2 regions of the Microbulbifer sp. genome follow, and region 2 is predicted to be linked to the other one. Evidence: predicted binding sites of a transcription regulator. Region 2 holds the regulator's gene; the other holds the start of a gene.
What was found. Region 2 encodes PhoB, which activates phosphate uptake and scavenging genes when phosphate is short. Its sites were predicted from a motif close to TGTCATAAANNTGTAACA; they were not measured.

Region 1: the regulator PhoB is predicted to act here: its motif matches at 1,879-1,896, upstream of ACRC0P_RS13115 (phosphatase PAP2 family protein).

Annotation. Positions count from the first base shown of each region.
Region 1 is NZ_JBOFOC010000125.1:11,622-15,023, reverse strand. It holds gene ACRC0P_RS13130 (DUF3301 domain-containing protein) at 6-326, shown strand; gene ACRC0P_RS13125 (DUF1653 domain-containing protein) at 338-550, shown strand; gene ACRC0P_RS13120 (saccharopine dehydrogenase family protein) at 617-1,684, shown strand; gene ACRC0P_RS13115 (phosphatase PAP2 family protein) at 1,929-2,459, shown strand; gene ACRC0P_RS13110 (MJ1255/VC2487 family glycosyltransferase) at 2,456-3,402, shown strand, end outside.
Region 2 is NZ_JBOFOC010000100.1:20,767-24,168, reverse strand. It holds gene ubiA (4-hydroxybenzoate octaprenyltransferase) at 1-860, shown strand, start outside; gene phoB (phosphate regulon transcriptional regulator PhoB) at 948-1,652, shown strand; gene phoR (phosphate regulon sensor histidine kinase PhoR) at 1,690-2,985, shown strand; gene ACRC0P_RS10795 (lipopolysaccharide kinase InaA family protein) at 3,071-3,402, shown strand, end outside.

The DNA of each region.
Region 1 (3,402 bases), on a different contig from region 2:
TGCCAATGTACTACTCACTGAGCGATCTCTTCTGGCTGTTCCTGTTCGTCCTCGCCGGCTGGTACCTGTGGGCCGGCATGGCGGCCAAGGAACAGGCGCGCCGGGCCGCCGCCAGCCACTGCGCGCAACTGGGCGTACAGTTGCTGGACGACACCGTGGCCCTGATGCGCACCCGCCTCAAGCGCGACAGCCGCGGCCAGGTGCGCCTGCAGCGCAGCTACGAATTCGAGTTCACCTCCACCGGCGAGCACCGCTACGCCGGGATCGCCGTGCTGCACGGGCGGCGCATAACACAGATACAACTTTCCCCCCACCACCTCGCCTGAACGGAGCACAGATGAAACGCGGAATCTATCGCCACTATAAAGGCGAGCGCTACGAGGTAATGGAAGTGGCCACTCACAGCGAAACCGGCGAGCGGCTGGTGGTCTACCGCGCGCTCTACGGCGACTACGGCGTCTGGGTGCGACCGCTGGAGATGTTTGCGGAAAACGTGGAAAGGGACGGCGAACTGGTGCCGCGTTTCCAACTGTTTCAGGAATTTGACTAGCGCGACCGGGCGCCATTAATGTTGCCGCACTCCGTCAACCGATCCAATAGATAAGGCCACCCATCGGTGAACAATAAAAAAATAATGATCTACGGCGCCTACGGCTATACCGGCGAGCTGATCGCCCGCGAGGCCGTGGCCAAGGGCTATCGCCCGCTACTGGCGGGGCGCAGTTCGCAAAAACTGCAGCCGCTGGCGGAAGAATTGGGACTGCCGGCCATGGCGGTCGGTCTCGACTCCAGCGAAACCCTGGAGCGCACCCTGCGGGATATCGACGTGGTGATCCACTGCGCGGGGCCCTTCTCCGCCACCGCCGAACCCATGATGCTCGCCTGTATCGCCAGCCGCACCCACTACCAGGACATCACTGGCGAAATGTCGGTCTACCAGCTGGCCCACAGCATGAATGCGGAAGCCAAAGCCGCGGGGGTGGTGCTCTGCCCGGGAACCGGCTTCGACGTGATTCCCACCGACTGCCTGGCGGCGGCGCTGCACAAGGCGATTCCCACCGCCACCCACCTGAGCCTGGGCTTCGATTCCGACTCCTCTCTCAGCCCCGGTACCGCCAAGACCTCCATCGAGAGCCTGGGCGTGGGCAGTGCCATAAGACGCAACGGCGAGATCGAGATTACCGGCCACGCCGAAATCAGCCGCACCATCGATTTCGGCCGCGGGGAGAAATTCGCCGTCGCGATTCCGTGGGGCGACGTGGCCACCGCCTACTACTCCACCGGGATTCCCAATATCGCCGTGTATATTCCCATGAGCCCGCGGCGCGCGAAAAAAATGCGGCGCATGAACAAATTCCGCTGGCTGCTGCGCAAGCAGTGGGTGCAGGACTGGCTCAAGCGCAAGGTGGACAAATCTGTACGCGGGCCCGGCGAGGAAAAGCGCGCGGAACAGCAGACCTGGATCTGGGGCGAAATACGCCACGACCGCCGCGGCGAGCGCAAGATCGGCCGACTGGTCACCGCCAACGGCTACGATGTCACGGTGCACGGCTCCCTGGCGGTGATGGAATTCCTGCTCGACTACAAGGGGCCCGGCGGCTACTTTACGCCGTCGAAACTGTGCGGCTACGAACTGGTGGAGCGGCTACCCGGTTCCGGGCAGATCAAGATCGGTATCGATTGAACCTATGGCGCCCGGTGCGCACGGCGCACCCTACAGGCGCCCGAGTCCCGAAGGCGAGGCCCCTGGGCGGCCCTGCTGCCGGTAGCCGTTCGTTCAACAGCCTCATCGGCAATCGTCTCTCGAACGGCTCCCGGCATCAGGGCCCCCGCATCAGGCTCCGGTATTCTTTCCCGAGTCCCGATATTTCACAAACCTGACATAATTCGGTCAATTCCGCGCAATACAAGCTTCGTACCTTGGCCCCATGCGAAGCTTACCTGTCACTCTGAAAAGCCTGGACGTGTCCCTGGTACTGCATATGGCGGAGCGGGCGATGCGGCCGGCGTCGCGCAAACGCTACCTGTGGCTGTCGAAATCCGCGGACGGCTGGCTCTACCTGATCTCCCCCCTGATCGTGGCCCTGGCCGGCACCGGGGCGGCTGCAGTCCAATTTTTCTACCTTTGCGGCACCGCCTACGCGGTGGAGCGCTCCCTCTACTGGACCATCAAGAACACCACGCGGCGACTGCGCCCGCCTCAGGCGATTCCCGGCATGCGTTCGGTCATTGTCGCCCACGACCGCTTCAGCCTGCCCTCCGGGCACACTTCCGGCGCCTTTCTGTTCATCACCCTGCTCTCCCAGGCCAGTAGTCCGCTGTGGCTGCTAGGCTATTTTTGGGCCGCGGGCGTGGGCACCTCGCGCGTTGGCCTGGGCGTACATTTTCCCACTGATGTCTGTGCCGGCGCCGCCCTTGGAACCAGCGTCGGCCTGCTAATTTGCGGAGCCTTTTTGTGAAAATACTCTATGGAGTGCAGGGTACCGGCAACGGCCATATCTCCCGAGCTCGCGCCATGGCCGGTGCGCTGCAAAATCACCCGGACCTGGAAGTCCAATGGCTGTTCTCCGGACGCAGCCCCGACAAACTGTTCTGTATGGAAGCCTTCGGCGACTACTGGTGGCGCGAGGGCCTGACCTTCGTGCACCGGGAGGGCCAGTTGGACGGCATCGCCACCGCCAGGCAACTGCACCTGCGCCGGCTGCTGCGGGATATCCGCGAACTGCCGGTGGACGATTTCGACCTGGTGATCAGCGATTTCGAGCCGGTCACCGCCTGGGCCGCCAGGCGCAGGGGTAGGCCCAGCGTGGGGCTGGGGCACCAGTACGCGTTCAACTTCCCGATCCCGGCGCCGCGCTACCGGTGGCTGCCGCGGGCGGTTATGCGGGTCTTCGCGCCGGTGCAGAGCAGTCTGGGCATGCACTGGTACCACTTCGGCCACCCGATACTGCCGCCCATCGCCCAGCCCCACGGGCTGCCCGGCAGCGGCGGGCACATCCTGGTGTACCTGCCCTTCGAACACCATGGCCCGATGCTCGGGGAACTGGCGCAACTGCCGGAGCGGTTTATCGTTTACGGCGCCCCGGAGGACCTGCCCGCGGCGGAGAATATCCAACTCAAGGCCCCCTCCACAGACGGCTTTCAACAGGACCTGGCCGAAGCGCACGCGGTGATCTGCAACTCCGGTTTCGAGCTGATTGCGGAAACCCTGGCCCTGGGCAAGCCCATCCTGACCCGCCCCTTGGCCGGCCAGTTCGAGCAGGAGGCCAACGCCCGGGCGCTGAGCGAGCTCCAACTGGCCCGGGTGGTGGAGCGGGTGGACGCCGCTACGATTCGCGACTGGCTGGACAACGATCCCGCCGGGGTGCGCATCCAGTGGCCGGATGTGGCCGGCGAGATAGT
Region 2 (3,402 bases):
AGCGCTGGCCCGCCGCGCTGCCTTACTGGCAGCTGGCGCGCCTGGACAGGCCCATCGGCACGCTGCTGCTGCTGTGGCCCACCTGGGGAGCGCTGTGGCTGGCGGCGGAGGGCTGGCCCGGGCTGCACCTGTTCGCGGTATTCACCCTGGGGGTGCTGTTGATGCGCGCCGCCGGCTGCGCGGTCAACGACTTCGCCGACCGCCGCATCGACGGCCACGTCAAACGCACCGCCGCGCGCCCCCTGGCCACCGGCCGAGTCACCCCGCGCGGCGCACTGCTGCTGTTCGCCGCCCTGAGCCTGGCCGCGTTTTTGTTAGTGCTCACCACCAACCGGCTCACCATTTTGATGTCCCTGCCGGCGCTGGCGCTGGCTTTCTGCTACCCCTTCGCCAAGCGCTACACCCACCTGCCGCAGGTGGTGCTGGGGGCCGCCTTCAGCATGGGCATTCCCATGGCCTTCGCCGGCGCCACCGGCGAGGTGCCGCCCACCGCCTGGCTGCTGGTGACCGCCAACCTGCTGTGGACCGTGTGTTACGACACCTTCTACGCGATGGTGGACCGGGACGACGACCTGCGCGTCGGGGTCAAGTCCACCGCCATCCTGTTCGGCGATATGGACAGAACCATGACCGGCGCGCTGCAGCTGATGGTGCTCTTCGCGCTGCTGCTGGTCGGCCACCGTTTCGAGTTGGGCACCGCCTACCAATTCGGCCTGGCCGTCGCCGCCGGTCTGTTCGCCTACCAGCAGTGGCTGATCCGCGGCCGGGAAAGGGATGCCTGTTTCCGCGCATTCCTGAACAACAACTGGGTGGGCATGGCGGTATTTGCCGGAATATTTTTCCACTATCTGCTAAGTTGAGCTCCGCCAGACTGGGACTGTTTTACGCCTGTCATATATTTGTCACAGGAATGCCGTTAAATGGCCGGCAACAGCAGGGTATGACAGATGCAAAGCAAAACCATTCTGATAGTCGACGACGAAGCCGCCGTGCGCGATATGCTGCGCGTGGCACTGGAGATGGCGGAGTACCGTTGCATCGAAGCGGAAAACGCCCAGGCCGCGCACGCGCAGGTGATCGATGAAAAGCCGGACCTGATCCTGCTCGACTGGATGCTGCCGGACGTGTCCGGGGTGGAGCTGGCCCGCCGCCTCAAGCGCGATGAACTCACCGCCTCCATCCCCATCGTCATGCTCACCGCCAAAGGCGAGGAAGATCACAAGATCAAGGGCCTGGAGACCGGCGCCGACGACTATATCACCAAGCCGTTTTCCCCCCGGGAGCTGGTGGCGCGCCTCAAGGCGGTGTTGCGCCGCGCCGGCCCCGGCACCCCGGAGGAACCGCTCACCGCCGGCCAACTGGTGCTGGACCCGATCAGCCACCGGGTGACCATCGGCGGCCAGGCGGTGGAGATGGGCCCCACGGAATTCCGCCTGCTGACGTTCTTCCTCTCCCACCAGGAGCGCGCCTATACCCGCACCCAGTTGCTGGACCACGTGTGGGGCGGCAACGTCTATGTGGAGGAGCGCACCGTGGACGTGCACATCCGCCGCCTGCGCAAGGCCCTGGCAGTGGACGGCCACGACCGCTTTATCCAGACGGTGCGCGGCACCGGTTACCGCTTTTCTGTGCAAACCGCGGAAAAAGTGTAAGACTTTGCCCGCCTGAATCAACACAGCGACACTTTCAATGCTGGATCGCAGTATCGGCGAGTTCTCGCGCTTTGCAGTCATCGCCCTGGGCTGCGCCATTCTCGGCTTCTCCACCGGTCGCTGGCTGCCGGCCATCGCCCTCGGCCTGGCGGTCTACCTGGGCTGGGTGCTCTGGCAGCAGAGCCGTTTCAACCGCTGGCTGGCCAACGGCCGCCGGGGCCCCGCGCCCACAGCCTTCGGCGTCTGGGGCGATATCTACGACGACTTCTACCGCCTCCAGCGCCGCCACCGCCGCGAGAAGCAGAAGCTGCACGCCATGTTGCGCCGCGTGCAGGACAGCACCAGCGCCCTGCGCGAGGGCATAGTGGCATTAGAGGACGACGGCAATCTGGCCTGGTGGAACCCCGCCGCCGGCGAGCTGCTCGGCCTGCGCCCCGAGGACGCCGGCCAGCCCCTGATCAATTTCGTGCGCGAACCCGGTTTCGTCAGCTATATGCAGCAACAGGGCCGGCGCGAGCCGCTGACCCTGCCGGCACCGGGCAACGACGCGCGCATCCTGCAGATGGAAGTCACCCGCTACGGCCGCGACGAGGCCCTGGTGATCGTGCGCGACGTCACCCGGCTGCACAACCTGGAACAGATGCGCCGGGATTTTGTCGCCAACGTATCCCACGAGCTGCGCACCCCGCTGACAGTGATCGCCGGCTACCTGGAAACCCTGGAGGGCAGTGGCCAGGCGCCCCAAGGCTGGCAGCGGCCGCTGTCCCAGATGCTCGACCAGACCCGGCGCATGACCAGTCTGGTCAACGACCTGCTGCTGCTCGCGCGCCTGGAAACCTCCGAGCGCAACAGCGGCCGCGAACAGATATCGGTGCGCGAGCTGATGGAGCGGGTGGCGGGGGAGGCCCGCGGGCTCAGCGGCGGGCGCCACCAGATCAGCGTCGAGTGCCCGCAGGACGCCACCCTCACCGGCGACGCCACCGAGCTGCACAGCGCCTTCGCCAACCTGGCGCTGAACGCGGTGAAATACAGCCCCTCCGGCGGCCCGATCCAGCTGCGCTGGCGAGTGGACAGCCGCGGCGGCCACTTCTCGGTACAGGACAGCGGCATCGGCATAGACCCCATCCACATCCCCCGCCTCACCGAGCGCTTCTACCGCGTGGACGCCGGCCGCTCCCGGGACAGCGGCGGCACCGGCCTCGGCCTCGCCATTGTCAAACACGTGCTGCTGCGCCACAGCGGCGAGCTGAGCGTGGACAGCACCCCGGGCCGCGGCAGCACCTTTACCTTGCACTTCCCCCCCAGCAAACTCTCCACCGCCGCTTCCGCCTAATTTGCAGGTTAAAAATTACCCAATTACTGCTAGAATCCCCCGCCTCACGATCACGTCAGAGTAATTCTCCGGGGGACCACCAGTAGTGGCAGTAGAGACTTTTCCTGTAGATGGCGACCGGGATTTGTCCTCGGTGCGGGGCGCCTTCCACCTCGGGGCCCTGTCCTACCTGCTGCGGGGCCATTTTCGGGCTCCCGCCGGCCATCTCGCCAGCGCCGGTCACCGGGTACCGCGGGACTTCTCCGCCATCTGCGTGGCCAGCCAGGCGGACCCCGCCAGCGACACCTACATCATCGAGCGGCTGCGCGAGCTGGGCCTTCGCCACGTGCGCCTGGACTACGGCTACTGCGCCCCCGGCGGCCACACCGAGCGCTTCCTGCAGCGGCTGCTGGACGGGGACTTCGCGGTGTTGCTGCA